2 regions of the Mycoavidus sp. SF9855 genome follow, and region 2 is predicted to be linked to the other one. Evidence: predicted binding sites of a transcription regulator. Region 2 holds the regulator's gene; the other holds the start of a gene.
The links. The regulator HrcA, encoded in region 2, represses chaperone genes, less so after heat shock. The targets are predictions, from matches to a motif close to TTAGCACTCNNNNNNNNNGAGTGCTAA.
Positions count from the first base shown of each region.

Region 1: the regulator HrcA is predicted to act here: its motif matches at 12,141-12,167, upstream of NQD60_RS07515 (co-chaperone GroES).

Region 1 covers NZ_CP102085.1:1,870,790-1,887,316, forward strand. The annotation lists gene NQD60_RS07445 (copper chaperone PCu(A)C) at 1-71, shown strand, start outside; gene rfbD (dTDP-4-dehydrorhamnose reductase) at 85-978, opposite strand; gene rfbC (dTDP-4-dehydrorhamnose 3,5-epimerase) at 1,016-1,567, opposite strand; gene rfbA (glucose-1-phosphate thymidylyltransferase RfbA) at 1,552-2,442, opposite strand; gene rfbB (dTDP-glucose 4,6-dehydratase) at 2,444-3,517, opposite strand; gene NQD60_RS07470 (symmetrical bis(5'-nucleosyl)-tetraphosphatase) at 3,828-4,673, shown strand; gene NQD60_RS07475 (1-acyl-sn-glycerol-3-phosphate acyltransferase) at 4,698-5,489, opposite strand; gene NQD60_RS07480 (dihydroorotase) at 5,588-6,871, opposite strand; gene NQD60_RS07485 (aspartate carbamoyltransferase catalytic subunit) at 6,933-7,931, opposite strand; gene pyrR (bifunctional pyr operon transcriptional regulator/uracil phosphoribosyltransferase PyrR) at 8,019-8,534, opposite strand; gene ruvX (Holliday junction resolvase RuvX) at 8,521-8,928, opposite strand; gene NQD60_RS07500 (YqgE/AlgH family protein) at 9,004-9,579, opposite strand; gene NQD60_RS07505 (rubredoxin) at 9,670-9,840, opposite strand; gene groL (chaperonin GroEL) at 10,058-11,713, opposite strand; gene NQD60_RS07515 (co-chaperone GroES) at 11,759-12,052, opposite strand; gene NQD60_RS07520 (3'-5' exonuclease) at 12,291-13,070, opposite strand; partial or broken gene rpoS (RNA polymerase sigma factor RpoS) at 13,067-14,032, opposite strand; gene NQD60_RS07530 (peptidoglycan DD-metalloendopeptidase family protein) at 14,179-15,036, opposite strand; partial or broken gene NQD60_RS07535 (protein-L-isoaspartate(D-aspartate) O-methyltransferase) at 15,042-15,746, opposite strand; gene surE (5'/3'-nucleotidase SurE) at 15,878-16,527, opposite strand, start outside.
Region 2 covers NZ_CP102085.1:130,519-147,045, forward strand. The annotation lists gene NQD60_RS00525 (YhdP family protein) at 1-2,765, opposite strand, end outside; gene NQD60_RS00530 (hypothetical protein) at 2,764-2,919, shown strand; gene glnE (bifunctional [glutamate--ammonia ligase]-adenylyl-L-tyrosine phosphorylase/[glutamate--ammonia-ligase] adenylyltransferase) at 3,017-5,899, shown strand; gene recN (DNA repair protein RecN) at 5,925-7,607, opposite strand; gene NQD60_RS00545 (NAD kinase) at 7,724-8,644, opposite strand; gene hrcA (heat-inducible transcriptional repressor HrcA) at 8,839-9,858, shown strand; gene NQD60_RS00555 (CCDC90 family protein) at 9,928-10,287, opposite strand; gene hemH (ferrochelatase) at 10,561-11,625, shown strand; gene grpE (nucleotide exchange factor GrpE) at 11,740-12,315, shown strand; gene dnaK (molecular chaperone DnaK) at 12,418-14,352, shown strand; gene dnaJ (molecular chaperone DnaJ) at 14,487-15,611, shown strand; gene NQD60_RS00580 (chorismate-binding protein) at 15,686-16,527, shown strand, end outside.

The DNA of each region.
Region 1 (16,527 bases), 490 kb from region 2:
TTACACTCACCTTATCAGATGGCACATTCCTCCAGCTAACCTTGCCAGTACGTCCGCCCGCGACTTTATAGCTTGCTTTCAGCCCTATTCAGGGCGCAGACATAAGCGTAACGCGTCATGCCAATGAGGCGCAAATAAGTTAAAAGTCCGCGCCAATTTATCGTTAGATAGACGAGAATTGGCTGGGCGCTTGGCCGGTGTCAGATACTCTAGCGCCGAAATCGGCGTCAACTTTGGTGGCCTAGCAGGTGGCGCAAGCGTAAAGATCGCTTGCGCAAATTCATACCAAGAAGTCGAGCCGGCGGCGCTTAAATGATAGATACCTGATTTTTCTTGCCACCAACTCCGATCTTGGTGGCCTAGCGCGATGCCTTGCGCCAAAATTTGCGCACTGAGGGCGGCAATGGTCGTCGACCAGGTCGGAGCGCCATATTGGTTAGCCACAATCCGCAACTCAGGCTGCTGCGCCGCCAGTTGCAACATCGTTAACAGAAAATTCTTGCCCCGCTTGCCGTAGATCCAGCTCGTGCGCAGCACGAAATGTGCCGCGCCTACTTCAGCCAGCGCCCGTTCGCCAGCCAGTTTACTGCGACCATAGGCATTTTGCGGCTGCGCGCTATCTTCTTCGGTATAAGCACCGTCCTTGTCTCCAGCAAATACGTAGTCGGTTGAATAGTGGACTAAAACTGCATTGAGCCGCTTCGCCTCTTCAGCCAGCACGCCCGGCGCTAAAGCATTAATGCGCAGCGCTACAGGCTCCTCGATTTCAGCTTGATCGACCGCTGTATACGCGGCCGGGTTGACAATTAAAGCCGGCCGCAATGCGCGCACCACACGCCGAATTTGATCAAAATCTGCCAAATCCAGCGCTTGCCGATCCAGCGCAACAATCCGGCCAAGACCTTGTAAACTACGCGCTAACTCAAAGCCAAGTTGGCCTTGAGCGCCAGTGATTAAAATCGTTCGAGAAAGCGTCATAGTAAAAATCCGCTCAGCGAGCGTTCAAACTCAAATGTTAAGCAAATACTTCCGCCGCTGCTAAGCACACTCCAACGGCATCCTTGGCGCCCAACACCGGCTCCCTATCAAGCGGCCATGCAATGCCCAACGCTGGGTCTTGCCATAATAGGGTACGCTCATGCTCTGGATACCAATAATCGGTTGTTTTATAGAGAAATTTAGCCTCTGCCGAGAGCGTCAAAAAACCATGAGCAAAACCCGGTGGCACCCACAACTGGCGCCGATTGTCAGCCGATAAATGGACCCCGACCCATTGCCCAAAGCGAGGCGAGTGCCGGCGCAGATCCACGGCTACATCAAAGACCGCTCCCGCCACCACCCGCACCAGTTTGCCCTGGGGATGCTGAATTTGATAATGCAAGCCACGCAGCACATTTTTAGTCGAGCGTGAATGATTATCTTGCACAAACTCGAACCCTGCTGCCACTTGTACGGCAAATTCACGTGCATTGAAACTCTCAAAAAAAGAGCCCCGCGCATCATTAAAAACCTTAGGCTCGATGATTTTAACTTCAGGCAATGCAGTGGTGATTACGTTGATGGCCATATCAGCTGGTCCGACAAAATGCGTTTTAAATATTTTCCATAGCCGTTTTTTTCAAGCGGCGCGGCCAGCCGGCTAAGTTGCTCGGCGTCAATCCAGCCACGATAGTAGGCAATCTCTTCCGGGCAAGCGACCATCAGGCCTTGCCGCTTTTGCAAGGTGGCGATAAAGCTGGCGGCATCAATCAGTGAGTCATGAGTACCCGTATCAAACCATGCATAGCCGCGGCCCATCATTTCAACCTTGAGCTGCTGGTGTTGCAAATAATGCAGATTAATATCCGTAATCTCAAACTCGCCGCGTGCTGAAGGCTTAATCTCGGCAGCAATATCGCAGACTTGCTGGTCGTAGAAGTAAAGTCCAGTCACCGCATAATTGGAACGTGGCTTAACCGGCTTTTCTTCAATCGACAAGGCGTGAAAATCCTCATCAAACTCAACCACGCCATAACGCTCAGGATCGTGCACATGATAAGCAAATACTGTCGCTCCCTGATCACAAGTGCTGGCGCGTTCAAGCTGCCCGGTTAAACTATGCCCATAAAATATATTGTCGCCGAGAATTAAAGTCGATGGATGATTGCCAATAAATTGCCGGCCAATCATAAATGCTTGCGCTAATCCCTCTGGGGAAGGTTGCACTGCATATTGGAGATTGAGTCCCCACTGGGCGCCATCGCCCAGTAGCATCTGAAAGCGCGGCGTATCGGCCGGCGTAGAAATCACCAGGATGTCACGTATGCCCGCCATCATCAAAGTGGACAGCGGATAATAGACCATTGGTTTATCATAGATCGGCAGCAGTTGTTTAGAGACTGCATGGGTAATCGGATAAAGCCTGGTACCCGAGCCTCCGGCTAAAAGAATCGCTTTACGCATCTTAGGTGTCTCCTGATGCGCGTAGCGCATAATGCGTTTCAAGCCATTTAAGGTAATCGCCTGAGATAACGTTATTTACCCAATCTGGATGCTCAAGATACCAGCGCACCGTTTTCTCGAGCCCAGTTTCAAATGTGTGCGCGGGCCGCCAGCCCAATTCACGCTCGATCTTCGTCGCATCTATTGCATAGCGGCGGTCATGGCCTGGGCGGTCTTGCACAAAGGTAATCTGCTCGGCATATGAACCAGACGATTTCGGCTTCATCTGATCCAACAACGCACACAGCATATGCACAACCTCAAGATTGGTTTTCTCATTCCGACCGCCAATATTGTAGGTTTGACCAGGGCCGCCGCGCGCCAAGACTTCTCGTAGCGCCGCACAATGGTCCCCCACATAGAGCCAGTCGCGCACATTACCGCCATCGCCATAAACTGGCAGCGGTTTATCAGCAAGTGCATTGGCGATAAGCAATGGAATCAGCTTTTCTGGAAACTGATAAGGGCCGTAATTGTTTGAGCAATGGGTGGTCAATACCGGCAAACCATAGCTGTGATGATACGCTCGCACCAGGTGATCGGAGCCCGCCTTGGTGGCCGAGTATGGACTATTAGGCGCATACGGCGTAGTTTCACAAAACGCTGGATCATGGGGCTCAAGCGAACCATAAACCTCGTCGGTGGAAACATGCAGGAAGCGGAAGTTAGCTTGCTCCACGCCGGCCAACTGAGTCCAATAAGCACGAGCCGCCTCAAGCAACGTAAAAGTGCCGACTATATTCGTGTGCACAAAATCAGCCGGTCCATGCAATGAGCGGTCAACATGACTTTCCGCGGCAAAATGCAGTACCGCGCGTGGTCGATGTTGCACAAAGAGACTTTTAAGCGTAGCGGCATCAGCAATATCAGCCCTGACAAACAGATGACGGTGGTCCGCTTGTAACAAATTTAAAGTATTCAGATTGCCTGCATAGGTCAGTTTGTCAACGTTCACCACTGCTTCGTTGTGACCCGCTAGCCAGTCGAGCACAAAATTGGCGCCAATAAAACCAGCGCCACCAGTTACTAAAATCATCAAAAACCCTTCATTGAATTCAAATGCGACCGGCTAACGCTAGCGCCTCATCATGTAGGTGCTGCGGCTCAAATAAACCACTCGTTGATGCTGCGGCAACTCTTATATGACAAACACCGCCGATTATCTCTTCAGCACCTTAGCGCAATTTTTCTTAGTCTATATAATAATTATAACTTTGAAGAAAGATTAACTTCTTTAATATTTTACAAACGCTGCAGAAATAAGCTTATTCATCGTTTTTTAGATGATGACGAACAATTCAAGCAGGTCCTTTGAATCACAGACTTCAGATATCCTCACCATCCACATGAACGTCAATACAGCGTCCTCCCCTCCTCCTCTTGCCTTCGGCGACCTACAAGGCTGCCATGACGCTTTTCATCATTTGCTCGCCAAAGCAGCGCCCACGCCTAACACACCGCTTTGGTTCGCCGGCGATTTGATTAACCGAGGGCCCAGTTCACTCGCTTGCCTACGTGATGTCATCGAATTTGGTCAACGCGCAGTGATGGTGCTGGGTAACCATGAATTGCATTTATTGGCCGTGGCAGCTGGCACACAACGTCTGCGCAAAGGCGATACCATAAGTGAAATCCTCGCAGCTCCTGATGCTGCCGATTTAATCGACTGGCTACGCCACCGGCCGCTGGCTCATCACCAAAACGGTATGCTAATGGTGCACGCTGGCGTACTGCCGCAGTGGGATCTGGCGCTCACCCTCGAGTTGGCGCATGAGTTGGAACAGGCGTTGCGCGGCCCCAATTGGCGAACCTGCATCGCACAGCTGAGTCAGCCTACGCCGGCTCGTTGGCATCATGGCGTGAGCGGCGATGAACGGCTACGCATCATTGCTCATACGCTGACGCGGATTCGTTTCTGTAATCTAGAAGGGGAGCTAGAATTCAATGCTAAAGGCGAACCCGACACGGCACCGCCAGGCTATATGCCATGGTTTGATGTGCCAGGACGGCGCACCTCTGAGCTAACGGTTGTCTTTGGACACTGGGCAGCGCTCGGTCTCTTGCTGCGCGATAAGTTGTGCGCACTGGATAGCGGTTGCATCTGGGGCAGGCAACTCTCAGCCATCACGCTCAACGCTGAACCAAGCAAACGTACACTCACCCAGGTTGCCTGTTCAATCACGAGCGGCTAATTGCCTGGCGAATAAAATCAACCTCTAGCCACTGACTTCAGCATTCACCACCGCCGTGTCAGATAGCACCACCCGCTGGCGCTGCAAAAGTTGCAGCGCACCCTGGACTGCCGCCTGTGCACGCATAGCCAGTTCCCGCCGCTGGCCACGCGCCTCAAGCGGGGCCGTCACATATAAATGAGCGGTGAGCGGAGCGGCACGCAAAATCGATATGAGCGAAGCGAGTAACGAGATGTCACCGATATAGGCGGGCGCCAGTGACTGCTGGCCTTGCGCATCTTCATACAGCAAACAGATTGGCTGCACCGCAGTCATCGCCAATACCGGCGCTTGCAGCAAATTAGCGTGAAATGGCAATAGGCGTGTACCATCAGAAGTCGTCCCTTCTGGAAAAATACAAATCGTTTCACCGCTTTTTAATACATCAGCTAATTGCTGCACAATCCGTCGGGCATCGCTACGCTTGTCACGCCGAATAAAAATCGTACCGATGGTTTTTGCCAACCAACCCAGAATCGGCCATTTCTCAATTTCTGCTTTAGCCACAAAGGGGACCGGCTGCCAAGCATTAATCACATAAATATCTAGCCATGACACATGATTGCCAACCAACATCACACCGCGCTCAAGCGCTTCGCCCGGCTGGTGTACGATCAGCGTAACACCGCACGCCTTAAGTAAACCCTGCGACCAATCACGCACGAGCTGCTGTTGGCGAGCCCGTGCTGCACGCGGAAAAACAAAAGTCGCCAGCGCCATACCACGAACCAGATGGAATATAAGCCGCACGATGCGTAGGCTGACTTGCATCATCATCTATTTCCTTTATTGCGAACCCAATCAAATACAACCACGACAGCATCTAAGTAGAAAACTTTATGTTTTGCTTGCCTGATAAACAAAGTAGCAGCGCTTTATGTTTTACTTTCCTGATAGACAAGCTGGCCGGAGATGATCGTAGAACGCACACGCACTGGCAACTCATACCCTAAGAATGGTGTATTGTGGCCCTGACTCTTGAGCCGGTTTGGCGCAACCAGCCAATGCGCATCAGGGTCAAATAGCACCAGATCAGCCGGCGCGCCTAACGCCAAACGACCGCTGTTCAAATTCAGTACATCCGCTGGCGCGCAGGTGATTTTTACTAATGCTTTGGTTAATGGTATTTGCTTTTCTTGCGCCCATTTCACGGTCAGTGACAACAGCAACTCAAGCCCCGTGGCGCCGGCTGAAGCTTCGCCAAATGGCAAGAGTTTTTCATCGTCGTCAACTGGCGTATGGGCAGAACAAATTGCGTCAATGGTGCCATCCATTAGCGCCGTGCTGATAGCATCCCGGTCACGCTGCGAGCGCAGCGGCGGATCAAAACGGTATTGCGCATCAAAATATCCAATATCCAGATCAATCAGATGCACATGATTGATGGTGACATCACAGCTTAACGGCAAACCTTCCTGTTTTGCCGCGCGTACCAGCTCAAGCCCGGCGGCCGAAGAGAGATGTGATAAATGAACCCGCGCACCGGTGACGCGCATCAATTCAATGATGGTATGCAAAGCGATGGTTTCCGACGCTTCCGGCACGCCTCGCAAGCCAAGCCGCGACGCCAAAGCCCCGCTTGCAGCGACACCACCTTGCGCCAAATACGGATCTTGCGCCCGCAGCCAAACCGTATAGCCATAAGTCGTGGCATATTGCAAAGCGTGCAATAACACCTGGGGATTTAGCATCGGCGCATCCGCCTGAGAAAAGCCGATACACCCCGCATCAGCCAATTCAGCCATTTCAGTGATGGCCTGCCCTTTGAGTCCAACCGTCAGCGCACCCAACGGATACACACGCGCTTGGTTGAGAGTACGGGCGCGAAACTTCAACATTTCAACTAAACCTGGCTCATCCAGCGGTGGGTCCGTGTCCGGTGGACACACTAAACTCGTGACTCCACCGGCAAGGGCGGCGGCCATTTCGGATTCAAGCGTTGCTTTATATTCGTAGCCAGGCTCACGCAACCGCGCCAACAAATCAATCAAGCCCGGCAGCACGATCAAACCGCTAGCATCGATTGTTTGATTGACCTCAAAAGCGGTGGGCGCCTTACCAATACTGGCAATTTTGCCTGCTGCAATGAATAAATCGGCCTCGGTGTCCAGCCCTGTCGCAGGGTCAATTAATCGGCCACGCTTGATATGAAGATTCATTGTTTATTTTTTGATCAATTGATATTTGACAAAGAGACTGGCTCAACTCAACGGCGCAGCACTAACCATTATTCCCAGCAATAATCCCCATGACCGCCATCCGCACCGCAATGCCAAAGGTGACTTGATGCAAGATCACGGATTGCGCGCCATCGGCGACGGATGAACCAATTTCAACTCCACGGTTCATTGGCCCGGGGTGCATCACAATCGCATCAGGAGCCGCCAGTGCAAGGCGCTCAGGGGTCAGCCCCCAACTTTTGAAATATTCTTGCGCAGAGGGCAAGAGGGTGCTATTCATTCGTTCATTTTGCAAACGCAGCATAATGACGACGTCCACCCCCTTTAAGCCCTCGCATATATTATGAAAAACACGCACGCCAAATTGCTCAAGCCCGTTGGGCAGCAATGTGCGTGGACCAATCACACGCACTTCTGGTACGCCCAGCGTAGTCAGCGCATGAATATCAGAGCGCGCGACGCGAGAATGTAGAATATCACCCACAATCGCCACTTTAAGCTGCGTAAAATCTCGCTTGTAATGGCGGATTGTGTACATGTCTAGCAGGCCTTGCGTCGGATGCGCATGCCAACCGTCACCCGCATTAATCACATGCAAATGGGGTGGGCAATGTTGTGCGAGCAAATAAGGAGCGCCGCTTTGCGCATGGCGCACGACAAACATATCGGCCTGCATGGCGGATAAATTAGCGGCGGTATCCAGTAACGACTCACCTTTGCTGGTTGATGATGCATTGATATTCAAATTCAGCACATCAGCCGATAAGCGCTTTGCGGCAATTTCAAAAGTCGTACGAGTGCGGGTCGAGTTCTCAAAAAAGAGGTTGAATACTGATTTGCCACGCAATAGCGGCACTTTTTTGACCTCACGCTCAGCGACCCCAACGAATTGCTGAGCGGTGTCGAGGATGTGCGTAATGATATCCCTTGGCAAACCATCGATCGTCAACAGATGTTTAAGTTCGCCATTTTTTGTGAGTTGCGGATTACCTTTAAAACCAGGGCGCAAGGTTGGCGCAGGTGGCCAAATGTTTGACATCTACTCTCCAGCGAAGAAAGCTACGCAAGGCTGCACAGCTTTAATGCATGTGTGTTTGTATAGTTTAGGACGCACACAACCCTAACTTTAATCGGTACGTGTTTCACTATGAAACTCAAATAGGCCGCTCTCATGACGTCCCAATACCAGGGCACGATCAACCGGCAGATCAGCAGCGGCACCCACAAAACGGGCAGCGATTGGCAACTCGCGCCCACCTCGATCAACCAATACGGCTAGGTCAACGGCAGCAGGCCGGCCAAAATCATACAGCTCGTTTAGCGCAGCTCGAATCGTACGGCCAGTATAGAGCACGTCATCTAGCAACACAATCCGGCGGCCCTCGACTTGAAAGGGCAATGAGGTTGGACGCGCTTGTCCATGCAAGCCTTTTTCTGCGTAATCATCGCGATGCAAGACAACGCTCACAACGCCAAATTCAGCCAGCTTCAGATCGTGTGCAAGCCGCTCGGCAAGCCAAGCGCCGCCACTCCAAATGCCCACCAGCGCAACCCCATCTGGCTGATACAAACTATCGCCATAGGTGGTGTGAATTTGGTCACGTAAAACATGGTACAACGACTCAGCATCAGGCAAGTGCATATTCATCAAAAAATTGTTGCAAAATAATGCGGGCAGCTTCGGCATCAAGCTGCGCTAAATCACCACCCAGCGCAGCCGCCGCCGCGACCGACGAATAACGTTCATCTACCCAACTTACGGGCAAGCCGAAACGGCCATGCAGCTGTTGGCCAAAGCGCTTAGCCCACTGGGTCATTTGGTGCGCTGCGCCATCTGGATGCATCGGCAAACCAACCACCAATTGTTGTGGTTGCCATTCTTGAAGCAGTGCGCCAATCGCCTTAAAGCGATGTTCACGGTTAAGATTCATGATCACGGTTAAGGCTTGTGCTTGCCGCAGCAGCAAATTGCCTACCGCAACGCCGATTCTTTTCTCGCCATAGTCAAACGCCAGAAGCGTTGCCATGTGGCTCATAGCAGCCTGCGGCCTTGCGGCTTGCTCAGCATTAACTCTAACGCAGCTACGCCCCAGACTTGGCCGACACTCGCTTTATGCATGGCCCACTTCGCCAGACAAGGTTGTGGGCGACACGCCTAATAGCGATAACGCTGCCGTAAAGCGCTGCTCGGCTGGCACGTCAAACACAACGTTTGGATCCGCTTCTACAGTCAGCCAACCATTGCGCAAAATTTCGTCTTCGAGTTGGCCAGCACCCCAGCCAGCATGGCCTAGCGTTAGCAAAAATCTCTTCGGTCCTTGACCAAATGCAATCTCCTCCAACACATCTTTCGAGGTGGTCATGGCTAAGCCGCCAGGCACTAACAGGGATGAAGTATAGTGCGTGGCGGTGGGCTCATGTAAGACAAAACCACGCTCCGCTTGAACCGGGCCACCGAAATAAACCGGTAAGTGCAGCAAAGGCTCGATTTCGAGCTTGAGATCGATGCGGTTAAACAGTGCTTGCAACATGATATCCGTCGGCCGGTTGATCACTAAACCAAGCGCACCGCGTTCACTATGCTCGCAAATATAAAGCACCGCGCCAGCAAAAACCGCATCGGCCATGCTCGGCATAGCGATCAAAAACTGGTTCGTCAGATTAATACGATCAGAGGATTTGGACATATTGAATTCTAACCCGTGCATTCCGTTAGCAAATAGCCATGCCGTCAAATCAGCCCGCACGTCCCAAGGCTTTGTTTTGCTCACAGCTGCTCAAATTGACACCATTTCAAAATCCTCTTTGCGGGCACCACATTCTGGGCAGGTCCAGTTGATTGGGACGTCTTCCCAACGCGTACCCGGTGCGATCCCCTCTTCTGGTAAGCCGGCTTCTTCATCATAAATCCAGCCGCAAATCAGGCACATCCAATTTCTATATTCCATACTATGATTATCGCTACATCTCACAAACTATGATTCAAGCGTTGCCAGAACACCTCAAAAAGGTGATGGTACCCCGGCTGCAACGCAATTTGCTCATATTTTGAGATAAATCTTGTCAAAAAAGTACAAAAAACCCGCATCACTGCGGGCTTCTTGTTCAGAGATTCGCACAGTGTGCCCGAAAGCACACCGCCCAAACACAGGCGAACCTGGACTATTACATATCCATGCCCATACCGCCCATGCCACCCATGCCGCCCATACCACCAGGCATGCCACCTGCAGCCGCTTCTTCTTTCGGCGATTCAGTGACAGTGCAGTCCGTGGTGAGCAACAAACCGGCAATTGACGCTGCATTTTGCAATGCAGTGCGGGTCACCTTGGTTGGGTCAACCACACCAGCTTGCACCAGATCTCCGTACTCACCAGTAGCCGCGTTATAACCAAAGTTGCCTTTGCCATCGGCCACTTTTGCAACCACTACGCTGGCTTCCTCACCACCGTTTGTAACGATCTGACGCAGTGGCTCTTCCATCGCACGCAGTACGATTTTGATACCAGCTTGCTGATCAGCGTTATCGCCTTTCACGTTAGCCACTGCGTGGCGGGCGCGAATCAGGGCAACACCACCGCCTGGCACGATCCCTTCTTCAACCGCTGCGCGGGTTGCATGCAAGGCATCTTCAACACGCGCTTTCTTTTCTTTCATCTCAATTTCAGTCGCCGCACCCACTTTGATCACGGCTACTCCGCCTGCCAACTTGGCGACACGCTCTTGGAGTTTTTCGCGATCATAGTCAGAAGTTGCTTCATCCATCTGTACACGGATTTGCTTAACGCGAGCTTCGATACTTTTCGCATCGCCTGCACCATCAATAATTGTGGTGTTTTCTTTAGCAACTTCAATGCGCTTGGCTTGACCCAACTCGGCCAGTGTCGCTTTCTCAAGCGTGTGCCCAGTTTCTTCAGCAATCACTTGACCACCGGTCAAGATCGCAATATCTTCAAGCATTGCTTTGCGACGGTCGCCAAAGCCTGGCGCCTTCACTGCAGCGGACTTCAAGAAACCACGCATATTGTTCAGAATCAGGGTAGCCAATGCCTCACCCTCAATATCTTCAGCGATGATCAACAATGGACGGCCTGACTTCGCAACCTGATCAAGCAAAGGCAACAAATCGCGAATATTGGAGATTTTTTTGTCGTGCAGTAGCACATATGGGTTATCAAGAGCAGCAACTTGCCGATCTTGATTATTAATAAAGTAGCCAGACAAGTAACCGCGGTCAAACTGCATACCTTCGACCACATCAAGCTCGTTCTCTAGTGATTTACCATCTTCAACGGTAATCACACCTTCTTTGCCTACTTTATCCATCGCTTCAGCAATCAGCTTGCCGACTAATTCATCGCTGTTAGCCGAAATTGAGCCAACTTGAGCGATTTCTTTAGTGGTCGTGCATGGTTTGCTGATGTTACGCAACTCTTCAACCGCAGCGGCTACCGCTTTGTCGATGCCGCGCTTCAAATCCATTGGGTTCATGCCCGAGGCAACAGATTTCATGCCTTCACGCACAATCGATTGCGCCAGCACGGTGGCTGTTGTAGTGCCATCGCCAGCATTGTCGCTGGTTCTTGACGCTACTTCTTTAACCATCTGCGCGCCCATATTTTGCAGTTTGTCTTTGAGCTCAATTTCTTTTGCAACCGAGACACCATCTTTAGTGACGGTTGGGCCACCAAAGCTACGCTCGAGCACAACATTGCGTCCCTTTGGACCCAATGTAACCTTAACTGCATTGGCTAGAATATTGACGCCTTCAACCAGTTTGGCACGGGCCAAATCACCGAATACAACTTCTTTAGCTGCCATCTTTAACTCCTTGAATTCTCTAACTTGATGAACTGAAAACTACGCTTAGCTAACTAGCACAGCCATGATGTCTTCTTCGCGCATCACCAGCAACTCATTACCGTCGATCTTGACCGACTGGCCGGAATATTTGCCGAATAGCACGCGATCGCCCACTTTAACGTCAAGCGCAATCGAAACACCTTTGTCATCTTTCTTACCTGGCCCAATCGCCATTACTTCACCTTGATCAGGCTTTTCAGCAGCAGTCTCAGGAATAACCAAACCTGAGGCGCTTTTGGTCTCTTGGTCCAAACGCTTGATAATCACACGATCGTGCAAAGGACGCAGCTTTTTCATACAGACTCCTCTCAATAAATACTAGAGAACAACTAAATTTTTAAGGCTCAAAGGGAGAAGTATCCCCGAGCCCCAAAGGGAAGATTTATTAGCACTCCTTGCTAACGAGTGCTAATTATACTTAATATGGAGATACATTGCACAAATTCAAGGGTGATGCGCAGCTTTACAGGTTATCGTCATTAAGCGCGGCTCGCCGATCAGCCAATAACGCTAGGCTGGCTGGGCGGCGCCTCTACTACTTTATCGCAAAAGCGGCCAGATATTCAGCCCAATGCGCGCCAACTTCAGCGGCTAACGCCTCTTTAACCAGCATCACTTCCTGCTCATATTCTTGCGGCGTAAAGCCCCCCCGCATTTGCTGGAAGCGGCAGTACATTAAATACGTATTGACCACATCCGTTTCGCAATAACGACGAATTTCATCGATCCGCCCTTCGTTAAAGGCCTGCCAGACCTGGCTCCCATCCATCCCCAGTTTGCCAGGAAAGCCACAGAGCTTAGCCAGTGCATCAAGCGGTGCGTTGGCGCGTGGCTGATAGAGGGCAAGTAAATCCATCAAATCCGTATGGCGAGTATGGTAACGGCTGATGTAGTTATTCCATTTAAAATCGCGATCATCTTCGCCCAGGTCCCAGTACTTTGGCGCCACGACGCCATTCACCAACGCCCGATAGTGCAGTGCCGGCAAATCAAACCCGCCACCATTCCAGGACACCATCTGCGGGCTATATTTTTCGATGATGCGAAAAAATAATTGGATCAGCGTCGCTTCCGAATCTTTGCCGGTACCGAGCGATTTTACCCGGAAGCCTTCCTTGTCTCTGAAGGCACAAGCAATCGCCGCCACCCGATGCAAATAGTGCGGCAAAAAATCGGAGCCAGTTTTTTCGCGGCGAGCAGCAAACGCACGTTGCGCCACTTCTTCGTCAGACAGGGTTGCGGGCCAACCTTCCAACTGGCGCACGCCCGCAATATCAGGAATCGTTTCAATATCAAAAACTAAAATAGGTGTCACAGCATTGCGTCCTTACGTACGCCATTAGAGAGGAAATAACGCTTTAAGCGCACCATTGCTTCTTGCTGAATCTGCCGCACCCGCTCACGCGTCAAGTCCATTTCGTCAGCCACTTCCTCAAGGGTCGCAGGTTCAACATTACCTAAGCCAAAACGGCGCTCAATCACATGCCGATGCTTGTCCGGCAGACGCGCTAACCAAGCACGCATCAATTGCTCAAGCTCGCGTTGCTGGATCTTAGCCTCAGGCAATTGGCTCTGCTCGTCAGATAGAAAATCAAGCAAACTACTGCCCGGATCTAATTCTAGCGGCGCATCGAGCGAAGTCGTGCGTTCGCCTAAGGCCAGAATATCAGACACTTCATCGACCGTCTTGCCCGTCAGATGAGCAATATCATCCACACTCGCGTCACGTTGATCAGAGGGGCCATCGGCATTCGCCGCGCTTTTTTCTAAATGACGTTTAGCACGCAAGACTTGATTTAACTCGCGAATGACATGGACCGGCAAACGCACAGTGCGCGCTTGATTCATAATGGCGCGCTCAACACTTTGCCTAATCCACCACGTCGCATAAGTAGAAAAACGAAACCCTCGCTGCGGCTCGAATTTGCTGATTGCGTGCATCAGCCCGAGGTTGCCTTCTTCGATTAAATCAAGTAGCGGAACACCGCGGTTTAAGTAACCTTTAGCAATGCTGACGACTAAACGCAAATTACGCTCAATCATGATTTGCCGGGCTTCAAAGTCTCCCTGCTGCGCACAGGTTGCGTAGTGCTGTTCTTCGACCACCGTCAGCAAAGGCTTAGCGCTAATTCGATTTAAGTAATGCTGAATCGTGTCGGCGGTCAATTCAGACCGTAACAGCGCTTTAACATCACTTGGGTCAGGCTCATCACCGGCCAACGCCTCTGGCTCACGTTGGTTTTCATTTTCGTCGATTGCCTCTTCGTCAAGCGCCTCTTCAGCCGCCTCACTGTCTCGCTCAAACCGCAGATCAGTGGCCTCTTCCGAGTTTAATACCTCATCCAGCTCACTCAATAGTGAATCAGCTATCGGGTACGACTGCAGGCGCTTTGAGTTCGGCATATTGACTTGAAAGAGCTAACTTATTGGGGAGTGGATAAATACTTCATTGGATCCACCGGCTTGCCCTGCTGACGCACTTCAAAATGCAACATCACGCGATTTGCATCGCTATTTCCCATCTCGGCAATTTTTTGCCCCTTGGCTACAGCCTCGCCTTCCTTAACGAAAAGCGCTCTATTATGCGCATAAGCTGTTAAAAATGTAACATCATGCTTGATAATGATCAAATTGCCGTAACCTCTCAAGCCATTGCCGGCATACACAACCCGGCCTTCAGCCGCAGCTGAGATTGGCGTTCCTACAATACCACCAATATCCAAGCCTTTATTTTTTAACTCATCAAAAGTACCCAGGATTGGGCCCCGTACCGGCCATGCAAAAGCCATTGCACGCGCGGCCGGAACCGCTGTCTGCGCACTCGGCCCAATACTTGCGACAGGGGCGCCGTAAAGGTTGGCGCCGCCGCCATCCAGCGAACGCACCTCAACCGCGCCATCTGCCACCGGCGCCGTCGAGACACCTGGTGTATTCGGCGCGGGTTCCGCACCTGGCGGCACGACGCGCAACAGTTGGTCAACTGCGATCTGAGACGAGCTTTGCAGATGATTCCACGCCACAACATCCTGATAATGCTGACCATGTTCAAGGGCAATTCGATAGAGCGTGTCACCTAGCTTCACGCGGTAGTAGCCGGGAGGCGGCGACGATGGCGCCAAGGCTAACTGGCTAGCCAATGCACTTGCCTCAAAACGGTCGCTGATGGGCGCATTGATAAGTCGCGTCGAACACGCACCAAAGGCCAGCAGCGACAAGGCGCAAAGAATGCCCTGAAAAATCGCTGGACCGCGGGATATACCCAATCTTTGCAACGTAACCATCAATTTCAAATCACTCCGGATTTCAAGGGGACAAAAAAAACGCGATCGAGTCTTGACTCGCGCCATTGGGTGGCTGAGACACGTTCAATCAGCGTCAAAACTTGTGTTTCATTGCTTGTTTCTTGCTCAGCGGGGATCACCACGGGTGCGATCAAACGCCCGCCAACCGCAAGCTGCTCAAGCAACCTATCGGGAATACCGATGCCAGCCGCGGCAATAATAATCGCATCAAACGGCGCCGCCGCCGGCAAGCCCAAGCAACCATCACCATAATGTAGCCGAAGATTCGCTACGCGTAGCGGGCGCAGGTTTTTTTTAGCGCGCTCAAATAATGGCCGCACCCGCTCAATCGAATAGACTTCGCGCGCGACATGGCTCAGCACGGCAGCCTGATAGCCGCAGCCGGTGCCAATTTCAAGCACTTTTTCCAGCGCCCTGTCGGCCGCGGCCAGCTCAATCATCCGCGCCACCACGGCGGGCTTAGAAATCGTTTGTTGATGACCAATCGGCAACGCGAGCTCTTGATAAGCTTGTGCCGCTAAGCCCGGATCGACAAATAGATGTCGTGGCACCGCCTTCATCGCCGCCAGCACCCTCGCATTGCTCACACCACCTGCCCGTAAGCGCTCAACCATGCGCTCACGCACCCGTTCTGAGGCCAAGGCCGGATGTAACACGCTGCCCCGCTTAGACAGGCTGGGTTGAGAAGCCATCGTCTCCATCCGCGCAAGCGTACTTACCCAGCTCTTTGCAGTAGGCGCGGCGCCGACTCCGAGATAATCCCGATTAATCTGGCTAGCACGTACTTCAGCCAAGCCAAGCGGAAAACGCTTAGCTTGCGTCATAACTCTGACTCCACCGTCGATACCCAGTCTTGCACTAATGGCAGCAATTGCGTGTGAGTGAGATCCAGTTGCAGCGGAGTAATGGATACGCGACCCTGCGCCACGGCATGAAAATCCGTGCCCTCACTGGCATCGCAGACGTCCCCCGCAGGCCCAATCCAATAAATTGGCTCGCCACCTGGACTCATCTGCTGAATCACGGGTTGCGACGGGTGCCGCTTACCAAGCCGCGTCACACACCACTGCCCTAATTCATGATAAGAGCGGTTGGGGATGTTAATATTCAACAAAAGTGGTGCCGATAACGGGTTTTCAAGATAGTGTGCCACGATATCGCCGGCTACGCGAGCCGCGGCCCCTAGATGCTCCCAGCCTTTATCGGCCAGAGAAAAAGCCAATGAGGGAACGCCGAACATAAACCCTTCCGTGGCCGCTGCCACCGTGCCTGAATACAACGTGTCTTCGCCCATATTCTGCCCATTATTGATACCCGAGACAACTAGGTCCGGTTTGTAATCAAGCACCCCCGTGAGCGCAATATGAACGCAATCCGTTGGCGTACCATTCAGGTAGCGGAAGCCATTAGTCGCGTGCATCACTGACAGCGGCCGCGATAAAGTCAATGAATTAGACGCGCCGCTACAAT
Region 2 (16,527 bases):
CAATGTCGGTTAGCTGCTGTCAGTTTTTTGATCTGAGCATGCAGATGGGTCGGTAGCCAAGCTGACCAGGTTGTAAGTAGATTGGCTTGTGCGTGATTTTTCAGTGGCTTGGATGTAGCCAACAAACCAGGAGACGTGAGAAGCGGGCTCATGGTGCTCAGCCACGCATCCAAATTGAGTTGTTCGAGATTCACGGTCGCGGTGATACAGCGTGCTGGCAAGCGCTGTTTTGGACAAATTTTGGCCGAAACAGGCTCGCCGATAGCGATTTGGCCGTCGACCACCGCCGGTTGTTGATTGCTATGCAGTAAATAAGTTGCGCTCAGCGGGCCAATTTGCAGCTCAAGGCGGCGCTGGGAAAGCGTAGAGGGCTTGGGTATTTGGGATGTGCGCGCGCGGCTGGCGCTGGCTGAGTGAATCGCCTGAGTGGGGCGGGCGGGTTTCAGCGCCAAGCGAAGTGGCATGGGCGTATTGGAGTCTTTGGCAAATGGCGCTGGCAAACCAAGGCTTAAGCCGGTTAAGTCAGAGGTTGCGGTAATTTGCGCTGCGGCGTGTTTAGGGGCTTGTATATTGATTTGATAGTCTGCGGTGCCATTTAGGTGGCGCGCTAGCGCCGCGAGTGGACTGTCATGCGAGACCTTCTGTAGTGCTTGAGCGGATAGTTGGCCATTGAGCACGATGGCGGTAAAACCGCTTGCTTTGACACCGCCGGTGCCGCTTATTCTGCCTCCTAGCCATTGCGCCTGAGGTCTGACCAGCGTGAGCGTGCGTTCAGTAAAATCAAGCTGGCCGGTGAGAGCGGTAAGCGGTGGCAAAGATCCCCAGTTTAAGCCGTTATCGGCAAAATTCAACGCCCCCTTAACCCCTGTATGCTCTCGGCCATCGCGCGGCACCTCAAGACGCAGCTTAAGTTGAGCGTTGCCACTGGCGCGCAACCGGTCAGTCAAGTGGGTAGTCCAATCTGGAATTGGGCTGGCATTGAGGTAGTGCAGCATATCGTCAAGCGGTCCATTGGCTAGGCCACTAATGATCAAGCTATCCGTGTGGGTGGATATATTATTGATATCCGCTTTAATCTTGCTAAGCATGACATTCCGATAGCGAGCAGCGTCAGCGGTCACTTTCAGTCGACTGCGATCTAGCTCAAAACGGCCACGGATACTCTCCAGCGCAGGCCATTGCGTAATAGCTTTAGCGCTGGGGTCTGTTGCGGGATAAGACGAAGGGTCGAAGCGGCCATGTTCAAACGGCGCTAAAACATAAAAAACTCCGGGTTTTTGTGGGTCTTCAAATGGAAAATCTTCAAGCGCTCCTTGTACCTCGATGACCGCTTTGCGTGAGACTCCGCCAATCAGTGCATGTTTGAGGTAGGCCCGCAGTTTTGGGTTAATGTGGGTGGGCAGATAGCGCGGCACACGGGCAACTAGCAGGCGCTCAAAGTTTGCCGACAACTTTAAATAACCTTGTTTGGAGGCATCGTTTGACCAAGCTGCATGCACACTGCCAGCGGCATCGGCGTTGGCAAAACTGAGATGAGGAAGCTGGACTTGAAGGAGCGTGCTTGAGTCAAGACGCTTAAACTGCCAATGCATTTTGCCGGTGAGTGTATCGAAATTGAGCGTCGGCTCATCAAATATGCTCTTAAGAGTGATTGACGTTTGTTTTGACGCCAGTGTCAGTGTGCCGCGGGTCTCATTGGCATCAATTGAACCGGAAAGATTAGTAAAGCCAAACAAAACAGGAGGTGACTGGCCTGCGTTGGTGTTGGCTAGAGCGGATGTGTGTGCGGCGACGCCAATATTTTCAAGTTGCGCTTTAAAACGGTAGTGTGCAATCGGCGTATTGCCCGCTTCATTTGAGCGGGCAATAGCGGCATCAGCGTGAGTGGCGGGCGGAGTTTGCTCCCATTCTATGGCGTAATCACGCAGTACACCGCGCGGTTTGATGCGGGCGATCTGGTTTATGAGTGTTGGTGAGATGGGTAATAGCTGAGCGAATTTACCTAATAAACGCAGATCGACGAGATCGCCGTGCAGGGTAATGCGCTCACCACGTCCTGTCAGGGGCGAACAATAACGCCCGTCGAAACGCCCAATTAGATTGACGGGCGCGTTATGAGCCGCATCGGATAAGATCGATGTTTGCTCCAGACGAGCCGACAACTGGCGAATGTGCACCGATATATCTGGTGGCGTGCGTTGCTGGTCGCCATGGTTAAATAGCGTGAATTGCGCACTGGTTAGCGTGAGGGCTAAGTTTGGTTGGGCTTCGTCTTGCCAATGGAGCATACTGTTATGTAGAGAGATGGTTTTTTGTAAGAGCAACCAGTCCAACCCTGTGTGCTTGCTGTTGTGACGCTCCGTGAGCGGGATCTTAGCGGGTATGCCTGCAATGGATAACCGACCATCGGCAGTGCGCCGTGCGGTCATTTCTGGGGCGTAAATATTTAGGCTCGCAAATATCGGTTTGAACCAGAGCAAAGAGCGCCATGATAGGGTGGCACTGGCGCGCGGTATGATGAGGTTGGCGTGGCCGGTGGCGTCCCGTAACAGCAATTGAGAAATTTCAATACGAGGATGCAGTGCCTGCCAGTGTCCGCTCAGTTGACCGATCGAGACTTGCATCCCAAGCGCGTGCGAGGCAGCTTGTTCAAGGCGGGGTCTGAAGGTGTCAAGCTTTGGCAAAATGCCATAGCGTAACGTGAGCGCCGCCGCTGCAATGCCGAAAAAGATGATCAGTACCAGCCCTGCGAAAACGGCAAACATGAGCTTGGCGTATGAGCATGGTTTAAAGAAACGGACTCTGCCCTTGGCTGCGCGTGGAGTGGGTGTTGGCTTAGAGGCGGGTGTGCGAGCGGGCATGCTGCGGCTAAAGGGCTATGAAATTACAGTAAAATTGAGGGAATCAGCGTATGGGTGAATGTAACACGATCCGCCGTTGAAGCTTGGCCGTATTCTCTTTAATTCCATTTAGAAGCTTACATTTACTTCAATTTTTTTGTTAGGTTACGCTAGCGATGCACCCTATTTTGCGAAGCACTACGTACTCTCGTTATAGCCAGCGCATAGTGCACGCCCAGCCTGAGTTGGTGGGGCTGGTCACGCGATGGAGTGCTGCTCCGTTGTCACGCACAGCAATCGCGCACCGGCTTGCTACACTCTTACCAATGGGCGCGGCGCGCCCCTCTGAAGCGCAGCTCAAGAGCGCGTTGCGGCAACTGCGCACGGAGGTGTTTTGTACGGTGATGGAGCGTGATCTTGCAGGCACTGCTGACCTGGCCGAGGTGACTGGCGCGATGAGCGATTTGGCCGAACTAACGATTCAATGCTCGCTCTCCGTACTGAATGCAGAATTGGAAACAGTGTATGGCGCGCCCTATGGTGCGCATGACCCTCTACCACAAACGCTTGGTGTGGTGGGCATGGGCAAGCTAGGTGGATATGAGCTCAATGTCTCATCGGATGTTGATTTAATTTTTGTTTATGCCGACGAAGGTGAAACAACTGGCGGTGAACGCTCACCCATCTCAAGTCATGAATATTTTTCAAAGCTGGGCAAAAAACTCATTGGCGCGCTGTCTGAATTAACCGCGGATGGTTATGTGTTTCGCGTGGATATGCGTTTGCGGCCTAACGGCGAAGCCGGGCCGCTGGTATGCAGCCTGCCTATGCTAGAGGAATACTTCTATGTTCAAGGGCGCGAATGGGAACGCTATGCTTGGATTAAAAGCCGGTTAGTGAGCGAGATGGAGAGTGACTCCGCTAAGCACTTAGCCGCGCAGCTTGAGGCTCTGGTCCAACCCTTTGTGTACCGGCGCTATCTTGATTTTGGGGTGATTGATGCGGTGCGTGCGCTGCATGCGCAAATTCGGCGAGAAGCGATGCGCCGTGCTTCTATGCGACCCGATAAAGCCGACGATATTAAGCTTGGGCGCGGAGGCATTCGAGAAATTGAATTTTGCGCGCAGGTTTTTCAATTGATCCGAGGCGGCCAAGATGCAGGCTTTCGCGTACGCCCAACCTTGCAAGCCTTAGCGTATGCTGCATCGCAAGGCTTGTTGGCGCCGGCGGTGGCCACCCAACTGGCAGAGGCTTATGGTTTCTTGCGGCAGTTAGAGCATCGTTTGCAGTATGCCGATGATGCGCAAACCCATGTTCTGCCCGTGGCTGAGTCTGAGCGCGTGCGGCTAGCCGCTTCGCTTGGATTTGCTCACTATGCAGCGCTTAGGCAAACATTAGACGGGCATTTGTCCAACGTTGAGCGGCAGTTTAACGAGATCTTTGCAGATAAAAACGATACCCATTATGGGCTTAGTAGTACAGCGAATCGCGCCACCCACCCTATGCCGGCGTCCATCACAGGCGTTGCAGAAACCGTTGGCGCAATAACGGCAGACGCTACGGCACAATCCATGGCGGCGGCAGAAGCTGCCGCGCTGGTTTGGAGTGAGGCGCTGGATGATGAAAATACGCCTCAATTACTCGAATACGTGGTGGCCTTGGGTTTTAACGCACCCGCTAAGGTTTTGTCGCGTTTAACGACCGTCTGGCGCTCCGTGCGTCATACCAGCTTGCCCGAAAAAAGCCGCGTGCGTTTTGATTTACTCATCGAGCGGGCGCTCCATTCTATACATGAACTTGCTGCAAAGCGTCGTGATGAAACGCTATTGCGTTTCCTTGATCTGCTCGAAACCATTAATCGGCGTGGCGCTTACCTTGCATTATTAACCGAATATCCAGCGGCCCTGGTCCGCGTGCTATCAACCTTAGGCGCTTCGCGCTGGGCGGCGGATTACTTATGTTCCCATCCGCAGCTGCTAGATGAATTGCTCGATGATGAGCTGCTAGTCAGTGCGTTCGATTGGCCCGCCTTTAAAGCTGCACTGGCCGCGCGGCTGGCTGCAGCCGATGGGGTTGAGCAGCAGATGGACCTGCTGCGCCATGCGCATCATGCAGAACTGTTCCGCATTCTTTTACTGGATCTGGCTGGACATATGACGCTTGAGCACGTCAGCGATCGACTGTCTGAGCTTGCAGACGCGATGTTAGACGTTACGCTTGAGGCCGTTTGGCAGCAAGTGCCGCGCCGTCACTGCGCGATTCCGCGTTTTGCGGTGATTGCCTATGGCAAGTTAGGTGGCAAAGAACTGGCTTATGGTTCCGATTTGGATCTGATATTTCTATATGATGACCCAGATGAGGCCGCGCCAGAAATTTATTTAAGTTTTGCACGGCGTTTAATCACCTGGTTGACGAGTTCGACGGGCGCCGGCCAGTTGTTTGATATTGATTTGCGGCTGCGGCCAGATGGCGCGTCTGGGCTACTGGTGACTGATCTGAATGCGTTTCGCCGCTATCAATTGCGTGAAGAGGGCGCCGCCAATGCTGCCTGGATGTGGGAGCATCAAGCGCTAACCCGAGCCCGCTATTGTGCCGGCGATGCACGTATTGGCGCGGCGTTTGAAGCCATTCGGACGCAGGTGCTGACTTTACCGCGTGCCGCGACCACGCTGGCCCAGGAAATAGTGGCGATGCGTGTCCGCGTCTTGGAAGGTCATCCGAATTCAAGTCCACTTTTCGATCTTAAACATGATCGGGGCGGGATGGTCGATATTGAATTTATTGTGCAATATTTTGTGCTGCTTTGCGCCGGGTCATGCCCTGAGCTGATTCGTAATGCAGGTAATATTGCTTTGCTACGCACGGCTGCAGGTTACGCGGCGATCACCGCCAGCGAGGCTGACGCCGTAGGCAATGCCTATCGTTTCTACCGTGCCTGGCAGCATAGGTTGCAACTTGATGGCATTGAGCAGCATATGCGGGTGTCAGCCGAGCAGGCGCAAACTCAGCGTGAAGCAGTGCTGGCGCTCTGGGCTCGCGTGTTTAAAAACGCTGCATAAACTAACTCGGTACTGGCCACATGACCTAAACGGCTAGCATCTCCTGCGCATGTTGGCGTGTGGTCGCAGTGATTTCAATGCCGCCTAACATCCTCGCAATTTCTTCGACGCGGCTATGTTGATCGAGTGAAGTCACTAAGCTTACGACTTGCTCAGAGGAGGTGGCTTGCTTGGTCACCCGTAAATGCGTATCACCTCGCGCCGCCACTTGCGGTAAGTGCGTGACGCATAACACCTGACGTTGTTGCCCTAGTTGGTGCAGCAAGCGGCCAACTACCTCAGCAACCGCGCCGCCAATGCCGCTATCGACTTCATCGAAGATTAGCGTTGGCGTTGGGTTAGCGGTACTGGTGATAACCGAAAGCGCCAAGCTAATACGTGCCAGTTCTCCACCTGAGGCAACTTTTGCGAGCGGTCGTAGTGGCACGCTAGCATGACTCGCGACCCGGAATTCGATGTGCTCGAAGCCGTGAGCATTGCCTAATGGATGTGTGGTTTCTGGTGCAGTCTGCGCCAGTGGCACGAGTGCCACTTCAAAGCGTCCACCCGCCATCGATAAATCTTGCATGCTTGCCGTGACTGCTGCGCTAAGCGTTTGAGCGGCTTGCGCGCGCGCTTTCGATAACTGTTGCGCTAATTTCTCATAATGGGTTCGAGCGTATGTTTCATCGGCATGTAGTCGCTCCGCATCGGTGACGGCATCCAGTGCTGCTAGCCGGGCGTGGCGCGCGGCATGTTCGGCGGGCAATGCTTCAGGGGGTACGCGGAATTTACGAGCACTGCTATGCAATGCATTCAATCGTGTTTCAGTCTGGGTGAGCCGGGCGGGGTCAAGTTCGAGTCGCTGTGCATAATGATTTAACGTATGCACGGCCTCGCTGATTTGGATTTCAGCCGGCTCCAAGGCCGCTAGCGCATCGGCCAGCTGGTCATCAATTTGTGCTTGTGCGCGGAGCTGAGCAATCAGTGCGCCAAGTTGCGGCAGCATCGCCTGATCGGATTCAGATAATATTTCCAACGCATTTTGCACGCTTTGAATTAAGCTGGCCGCATGAGTTAGGCGCCGGTGTTCTGCGTTGACCGCGTCCCATTCGCCAAGTTGAGGGGCCAACTGGTCAAATTCATCTAATTGCCAGATAAGTTGCTCGCGCTCGAGTTGCATCTCTCGGTTTGCGTCAGCTGCGGTTTGCGTTGCATTCATGGCGTCGCGCCAACTGCGCCATGCTTGCGCCGTTTCATTAGCCAGCGGGGTAAGACCCGCATGTAGATCAAATAAAGAGCGTTGTGCCTGTGGGCGCATTAATAATTGATGGGCGTGTTGGCCATGCAGATCAACCAGCATTTCGCCGATTTCACGCAGTTGCGTGAGCGTAGCTGGCGTGCCGTTGATAAAAGCGCGTGACCGGCCACTGGCGTCAATCAGTCGGCGTAACAGCACACTATCATGCTCGGTATCATCGAGCGCTTGCTCAGCGAGCCAGTGACGGGCATGATCTGATAAAGTGAATTCAGCAGTAATCTCTGCGCGCGCTTGGCCTATGCGCACAATGGTCGCATCTGCGCGGGCGCCGAGGGTCAAGGCCAGCGCATCAATCAAAATCGATTTGCCGGCGCCTGTTTCACCAGAAAACACTGTGAATCCAGGTTCAAACTCAAGTTCAAGCGTGGTAACGATAACGAAATCGCGAATCGACAAATGGCGTAGCATCTTAAGTTCGGACAAATAAAAAACACATAAAAATCAGCAAGAAATTTTAGGGTAGCGTAAAACCTAATTTGCAGCTAGCTTGCCGTTACCTTGAACTCGATCATTTGGTCGGCAGTTCAATTAAATTCAAGCTGGGAGCCATACGATGGTGGCTCGCTCCAATGCAATTTTTTGCGCAGCGTTGCATAATAGCTATAACTCAGCGGATGCAAAAAAGGCACAGTATGATTTGAGCGGCGTACTTCGATGGTATCTTCCAATTCCAAGGCGGTGAATGATTGCATATCGAAATTCACGTTAACATCGCGCCCACTCGTGATCTGAATCGCAATCTCTGAATCATCGGGCAAGACAATTGGCCGGTTTGACAATGCGTGAGGAGCGATGGGTACGAGTACGATCCCTCCTAGTTGAGGGTGTAAAATCGGCCCTTGCGATGATAAGGCATAGGCCGTTGAGCCGGTTGGGGTAGCGACAATCAGGCCATCGGAACGTTGCTCATACATGAAACAACCATTCACCTGAACCCGTAATTCGACCATGCCGGAAAAGCCGCTCCGGTTGACCACCACATCGTTGAAAGCAAGGGCATGGTAAATCGGCGCGCCAGCGCGCATGATGCGCGCTTCAAGCAAGGCGCGTTCTTCCCGTTCAAAATTGCCTGCCAGCATGGCCGGGACCGCCTGTTGCATTTCGCTAATTGAAATATCGGTGATAAAGCCAAGTCGCCCGTGATTAATGCCAATCAATGGCGTACCGTAAGGCGCCAGTTGGCGGCTAATGGCCAGCATCGTGCCATCACCGCCTAGTACAATAGCCACATCAGCGCGGCCACCTATTTCAGCCAGGGTAAGGATCGGGCAGTTGCTTAAACCATAAGCGGCTAAATCAATCACCTGAGCCGTGTTCGCCTCGAAAACAATTTCAAAACCATCTTGTTGAATGCGGTTAGCGAGGATCGCCAATAACTCTCCAATACGTAGAGCATCGGTGCGGCCGATAAGAGCGATCGTTTTAAAAGGAGCGTTGTTTTGCATAGTTTTACACCGTGATTGAAAAAACGGCGCGAAATTCTGAGATAAAGTTACGAATGGCACGGAAAGGAAACATAGCATGTTTGCCCGAATAGGCAACACTGCTTTTTAATCAGTTCATCTTATTTCGCTCAACTGGGCCAAAAACGGATGGTAAATACGCTGTTACTGTAACGATTGCGCTACAATTTGATGCTATGTTAGACCCACGCGCCAAGATTTTGCTGAAAACCCTGATTGAACGGTATATTGCCGAAGGTCAGCCGGTGGGTTCGCGCACACTTTCTAAGTATTCTGGCCTTGAGCTGAGTCCTGCGACGATCCGTAATGTCATGTCTGACCTTGAGGAATGTGGGCTTATCGTGAGTCCACATACCTCGGCAGGACGCATCCCTACGCCACGCGCCTACCGGCTCTTCGTCGATACGATGCTGGTAGCTCAGCCGCTTACGGACGATGCTCAAGTTGAAAGTACGGTCCGCACCCGGCTGCAGCCGGGTGAGCCGGCCAAGCTGGTGGCGGCTGCGGCCAGTGTGCTATCGAGTTTGTCGCAATTTGCCGGGGTTGTCTTGACGCCGCGCCGCAGCCATATATTTAAGCAGATCGAGTTTATGCGGCTTTCGGAAAAACGCATCCTGCTGATTATTGTGACCCCTGAAGGCGATGTACAAAACCGCATTATGGCGACGCAAAAGGAATATTCGCCTGCGCAGCTGATCGAGGCATCAAATTATATTAATGCGAATTATGCGGGTTTAAGCTTTAATGAAGTCCGCCAACGCTTACGTGAAGAAATCGAAGCACTGCGTGGCAATATGACTCATTTAATGCAAGCCGCGATTGTCGCAAGTACCGAGGTTTCCGATTCGGGCGAAGCCGTATTGATTTCTGGCGAACGGAATTTACTTGAGGTCGCGGATTTATCATCCGATATGGACCGCTTGCGCAAGCTATTTGATATATTTGACCAGAAAACCGGTTTGTTACAATTGCTTGATGTCTCTAGCCATGCGCAAGGCGTGCAAATTTTTATCGGCGGTGAATCAACGCTCGTACCGATTGAGCAAATGAGCGTTGTCACCTCATCCTATGAAGTCGATGGCAAAATTGTGGGCACACTCGGCGTCATTGGTCCGACGCGCATGGCGTATCAACGTGTGATTCCGATTGTTGATATCACCGCAAAATTGCTATCGCAAGCACTGAGCCAGCGTTAACCCAAATATGACAGCCATAGCCTGGCTCAGGTTAACGTTAACGTTAATCGTGAGCTTTGGTGGCCTTGATTAACTGAAAAATTTGCTCAGTGCTGCCGCAGCGCCAAGCAGAGCCGCCATAATGAATGTAAGTTTAATGGTTAAGCGCAGTTCGAGTTTTTCCAGCTTGGAATCCACCTCGGTGCGGAAACCAGAGATATCTTTTCTCAGGTCTTTTATTTCAACGCGTAACTCTTCACGCACCCCTTTTATTTCATGCTGTAACTCTTCTTTAACAGCTTGCAAGTCTTGTTTGGTGGGCAGCTCTTGGAAGTTGACGGCAAATATCTCTGATAAGACTTCTGCCTCAGCTTCTGCGTGAGCGCTTGAAACGCCTGCTTCTTTCAGGCGTTTAGCAAATTTTAGTGTGTCAAATAAAGCGATAGCCATGACGTATTCCCTCAGTTTTTTCAAATTTAACATAGGTAGCATATTGAGCCTAATGATTTATTGGCATTGCTTTTACTGATGCGTATGCGTACACACACTCAGTACTTTATTTGGAGCAAGCCATAATTTATACTGTTGGGTGTAAATATAAACCACTTTATGCGAAGTGTAAATAAAAAAATAGGCTATATATAAAAATCTTGCGATAGTCTCGGTTTTTCAAAAAATCATCGCTGATCTTGTTCATTTCTTTATTTCTTATGGTCTGTCCCGATGCATTTTGAGCTTGAACCACAGGCCCGCCCAAGTCATTCATCGCGTGTTGCGGTATTGTTGATTAACCTTGGTACACCGGATGCGCCAACGCCACGCGCCGTTAGGCGTTATTTGGCCGAATTTTTATCTGATCCGCGTGTGATTGAAATTCCAGCATTGATCTGGCAATGGATTTTGCGCTTGTTTATATTGCCCTTGCGCGGGCGCCCAGTGGCGGCTAAATATGCGTCAATATGGTTGCCGGAAGGCTCGCCTTTGCGGGTCTATACCGAGCAACAGGCTAAAGCATTGCAACAGCACCTTAAAGCGCCGGGTGACGAGGTTAGCGTGGAATACGCGATGCGCTATGGCGCGCGCAATATCCCTGCTATGCTGACCCAATTAAAGCGCGCAGGGATCGAGCGTATCTTATTGGTGCCGATGTATCCACAATATTGCGCAGCCACTACCGCCTCCTCTTTTGATCGCGCGTTTACTGCTTTGCAGCATATGCGCAACCAGCCAGAGTTGCGAACGATTCGGCACTATGCGGATTTTCCGCCTTATATTGCGGCACTTGCGGCACAGGTACGCGCTCATTGGGCGGTGCATGGCAAGCCAGATTTTGCCTTAGGAGGCCGCTTGCTGCTGAGCTTTCATGGAGTGCCTAAGCGCATCATCGATTTAGGTGATCCATACTATATACACTGTCAGCTAACCGCAACCTTGTTAGCGCAAGCATTGAATTTATCTGAAACTGAATCGCTGTTAACGTTTCAATCACGCTTTGGTCGCGCCGCCTGGCTCAAGCCTGATACTGCATTAGTACTCAAGGAGTTAGGGGCGGCAGGGGTAAAGCGGGTTGATGTATTTTGTCCTGGCTTTCTGGCAGATTGTTTAGAAACGCTCGAAGAAATCGGCATGGAAGGGCGCGATATTTTTCTGCAGGCGGGAGGCGAGGAATATCATTACATTCAATGTCTGAATGCTGCGCCGTCGTTTATCGCTAGCCTAGCAGAATTGGTCAGAGTGCACCTGCAAGGTTGGGTGGCTCAAAATTCGTCGGGCCCCCTCTTGAAATAAAGGGTTTGGCCCTAAATATAAGTTCTTATAAAAGTTGTATCCCGTAAAACTTCCTTTAACGGGATACGTGCGTTGTGTAAAATTATTCTTTTAAATTGGATAAGCAGATTAAATATGGAAGAAAAGCAGCCTGACCAAACGATTCAGCCACATGATGCGCCAAAGACTGAGGCCATACCGCAAGAAAGTACCCCGCTGATTGAGCCGGCGCTTGTCAAGGCGCTGGAAAAAATCGCCGAACTCGAGGGAAATTACCTGCGTGCAAAGGCTGAAACCGAAAATATGCGCCGCCGCGCCCAAGAGGATGTTGAAAAAGCACATAAATTCGCAATAGAGCGTTTCGCTGAGCATCTTTTGCCTGTGTTGGACAGTTTTGAAGCCGCTCTGACCGATTCTTCAAGCGATATCGCCAAAGTGCGCGAAGGGATTGAACTGACTCTGCGCCAGTTTAATAACGCGCTTGAAAAAGGACGTGTCGTGGCGATTAATCCAGCGCTTGGCGAGAAATTCGATCCGCATCTGCATCAAGCTATTTCAATGGTCAGTGCTGAGCAGGAACCCAATACGGTCGTTACCGTTTTGCAAAAAGGCTATCTGATTGCTGAGCGTGTCCTGCGCCCGGCGCTCGTGACTGTCTGCGAGCTTAAGAACTCTACGCCAACGCCTGTGCCTCATGCTGGCCTTGCGTAAAAATACACCTTGAAAATAAGCATATCGTACTTATTTTCAATTTAGTTTGAATAAACAGGTAAGTAATACGCTTACAAAGCTTTAAAAGATTAGGAGAATAAAATGGGTAAAGTTATCGGCATTGACCTCGGCACCACCAACTCTTGCGTCTCAGTGATGGAAGGCAATCAGGTCAAAGTGATTGAAAATTCAGAAGGCGCTCGTACCACGCCTTCTATCGTCGCTTATATGGAAGATGGTGAGATTTTTGTCGGTGCGCCGGCTAAGCGGCAAGCCGTGACCAATCCACGTAATACGATTTACGCAGTTAAGCGCCTGATCGGGCGGCGTTTTGAAGAAAAAGAAGTGCAAAAAGACATTGGCTTAATGCCATATAAAATCATTAAAGCAGATAATAATGATGCCTGGGTTGACGTGCGTGGCGAAAAACTTGCGCCACCACAAATTTCGGCTGAAATCCTGCGCAAAATGAAAAAAACGGCGGAAGACTATCTAGGCGAGCCGGTCACCGAGGCGGTTATCACCGTACCTGCTTACTTTAATGACAGTCAGCGCCAGGCAACCAAAGACGCAGGCCGGATTGCTGGACTTGAAGTCAAGCGCATCATCAACGAGCCTACTGCGGCAGCGCTTGCTTTTGGGTTGGACAAAAAAGAAAAAGGCGATCGTAAAATCGCCGTTTATGACTTAGGTGGCGGCACCTTTGACGTATCGATCATCGAAATAGCCGATGTTGATGGCGAAATGCAATTTGAAGTCCTGTCGACCAACGGCGATACTTTCCTGGGTGGCGAGGACTTTGATCAGCGCATTATTGACTACATTATCGGCGAGTTTAAAAAAGAGCAGGGCGTTGATCTATCGAAAGATGTGCTGGCGTTGCAACGCCTAAAAGAAGCTGCTGAAAAAGCCAAAATCGAGCTTTCGAGTTTGCAACAAACCGAAATTAACCTGCCCTATGTTACGGCGGATGCAAGCGGGCCTAAGCATCTGAACATGAAGATTACGCGTGCCAAACTTGAGGCGCTGGTTGAGGAGTTAATCACACGCACGATCGAGCCATGCCGTACCGCGATCAAAGATGCGGGCGTGAAAGCGAGCGAGATTCACGACGTTATTTTGGTTGGCGGCATGACGCGTATGCCAAAAGTGCAAGAGAAGGTCAAAGAATTTTTCGGTAGAGAGCCTCGCCGTGACGTCAATCCAGATGAAGCTGTAGCTGTGGGCGCCGCGATTCAGGGCCAAGTGCTGTCGGGGGACCGTACCGATGTGCTATTGCTCGACGTGACGCCATTATCGCTTGGGATTGAAACGCTGGGCGGCGTGATGACCAAGATGATTAAAAAGAACACCACGATCCCTACGAAATATTCACAAGTGTTCTCAACGGCCGATGACAATCAGCCCGCCGTGACAATCAAAGTGTTCCAGGGCGAGCGTGAAATGGCTGCGGTGAATAAATTGCTGGGTGAATTTAACCTTGAAGGAATTGCTCCTGCGCCGCGTGGATTGCCGCAAATCGAAGTGACTTTCGATATTGACGCCAATGGGATTTTGCATGTGTCGGCTAAGGATAAGGCAACTGGCAAAGAAAACAAGGTCACGATCAAAGCCAACTCAGGGTTGTCTGAAGCTGAAATTGAACAAATGGTGAAAGACGCTGAAGCCAATGCTGTTGAAGACCAGAAGCTGCGCGAGCTAGCCGATACGCGCAATCAAGGCGATGCCTTAGCACATAGCACCAAGAAAGCGCTAGCTGAGCATGGCGATAAGCTTGATGCTAGCGAGAAGACTAGCATTGAGGACGCATTAAAAGCGCTTGAAGAGATGCTAAAGCGTAGCGATGCGGATAAAGCGGAGTTCGATGCAAAGATCGAAGCGCTCGCCCAAGTTTCACAAAAGCTGGGTGAAAAAATGTATGCCAATATGCAAGCAGATCAGGCGGCAGGTGAGTCAGCCGGCGCGGCTCAGGCAGAGGCCGGCGGCTCGAAAGAAGATGTGGTTGATGCTGATTTCACGGAAGTTAAGAAAGACTAAAGCTTGCTGAAAGAGCGCGTGCTTTAATTGAAAGCCGCATCAACAATGCCTGGTGAACCTTTCGGTTCGCCGGGCAAATCTTATTTGTAGACATGGAGCGGTTCGCTAAAAATTTAAGCGAATCCTGAATCAATATGGCGAAACGGAATTACTACGACGTTTTGGGGATCCCCAAAAACGCAAGCGATGACGAAATCAAGAAAGCATATCGTAAGCTTGCGATGAAGCATCACCCGGACCGTAACCCAGATAATAAAGACTCAGAAGCGCATTTTAAAGAGGTCAAAGAGGCCTATGAAATGCTCTCCGACCCGCAAAAACGCGCAGCCTATGATCAATACGGTCATGCTGGCGTTGACCCCAATATGGGTGGCGGGCAGCAAGGTTTCGGTGGTTTTGCGGATGCCTTTGGCGACATCTTTGGCGATATTTTTGGAGGTGGCCAAGGACGTGGTCAGGCCGGCGGTTCGCGCGTGTATCGAGGCGCCGATTTGCGTTATGGCATGGAAATTTCACTTGAGCAGGCTGCCCGCGGCTACGAAACCCAAATTCGGGTACCCTCCTGGGAGTCATGCACGACCTGCAGTGGCTCGGGGGCCGCGGCCGGCACGAAACCACAGACTTGCCCAGGTTGTTCTGGCACGGGTGCTGTGCGGATGTCGCAAGGATTTTTCAGCGTTCAGCAAGCCTGCCCAAAATGCCATGGTAGCGGTAACTATATTGCACAGCCATGTAACTCTTGTCACGGTGCCGGTAAAATCAAAAAAAATAAGACCCTGGCCGTCAATATCCCCGCCGGCATTAATGATGGCATGCGCATCCGCTCATCAGGTAATGGCGAGCCTGGCCTAAATGGTGGTCCGCCGGGGGATTTATATGTAGAAATTCATATCAAGCCACATTCCGTTTTCGAGCGTGATGGTGACGATTTACATTGCCAGATGCCGATGCCATTTACCACCGCGGCTCTGGGCGGGGACATAGAAGTGCCCACTCTGCATGGGCGCGCGAGCTTTAACGTACCGGAAGGCACGCAGCCAGGGAAAACTTTCCGCTTGCGCAGTAAAGGTATTAAAGGTGTGCGTTCCAATGTGGCGGGGGACCTCTACGTGCACGTGCAAGTTGAAACCCCAGTTAAACTCACCGACGAACAACGGGCATTGCTTAAGCAATTTGAGCAATCGTTAGCGGCTGGCGGCGAGCGACATAACCCACAAAGCAAGCGCTGGTTCGATCGAGTCAAAAGCTTTTTCGAATAAGCCTCAAACCTTTACGTTGCGCAGGTCTAAGATTGAGAGTGATGCCGTGACGTTAAGGGAGATGTTTAGGTGAGATGATGGCAGTCACGGATTTAACGGACGCTGATTGCTTTGCCTTGCTCGATGATTGTGATGCGAGCGAGGTAGCCCCTACGAGTCGCCTGTACACCGATTTAGCGCATCAACGTATATGCGTTGAGATAGGCGATTGGGACTCTGTGTGTAATGCCGTAGACGCTGACTTGCGCGCTGGGCTGCATGCGGTTGCATTAGCTGACTATGAATGGGGGGTGCGGGCGCAGCTCAAGCAAACAGAATGGGCTGAGCCAAACCATGGCAGCGCAACCATGCCGTCATTTCGGTTCTTGTTATTTCGTGAGTGCGCACATCTGGCACGGCATGAAACTGACGCATGGCTTGCCATGCGTGATGCAGCGGCTCTTGAGCCGAGCGTGGCCGGTATTGCCGAACTCCACGCCAGCGTGGATGAAGCTGATTTTAAGCAGGCGCTTTCATCTATCCAGGCGGCATTGCATGCCGGAGATGCATATCAAATCAATTACACGTATCGGCTGAATTTCAAAGCTTTCGGTTCGCCCGTTGGCTTGTATCGGCGCTTACGTGGGCGTCAACCGGTACCCTACGGCGCACTCATTGCGCTGCCCAATGATCGTTGGCTCATTTCTTGCTCGCCGGAACTTTTCTTGCGTCACCAAGTAGGAAAAATCACCGCCCAGCCGATGAAAGGCACGGCTGCCCGCGTGCATGAAGCGTTAGCGGATACCGATGCCGCCTCTGCGTTAGCCTCTGACCCGAAAACCTGCGCAGAAAATCTAATGATTGTTGATTTGCTGCGCAATGATATTAGCCGTATCGCACAGACTGGCTCGGTGCAAGTACCCGCCTTATTTGCGGT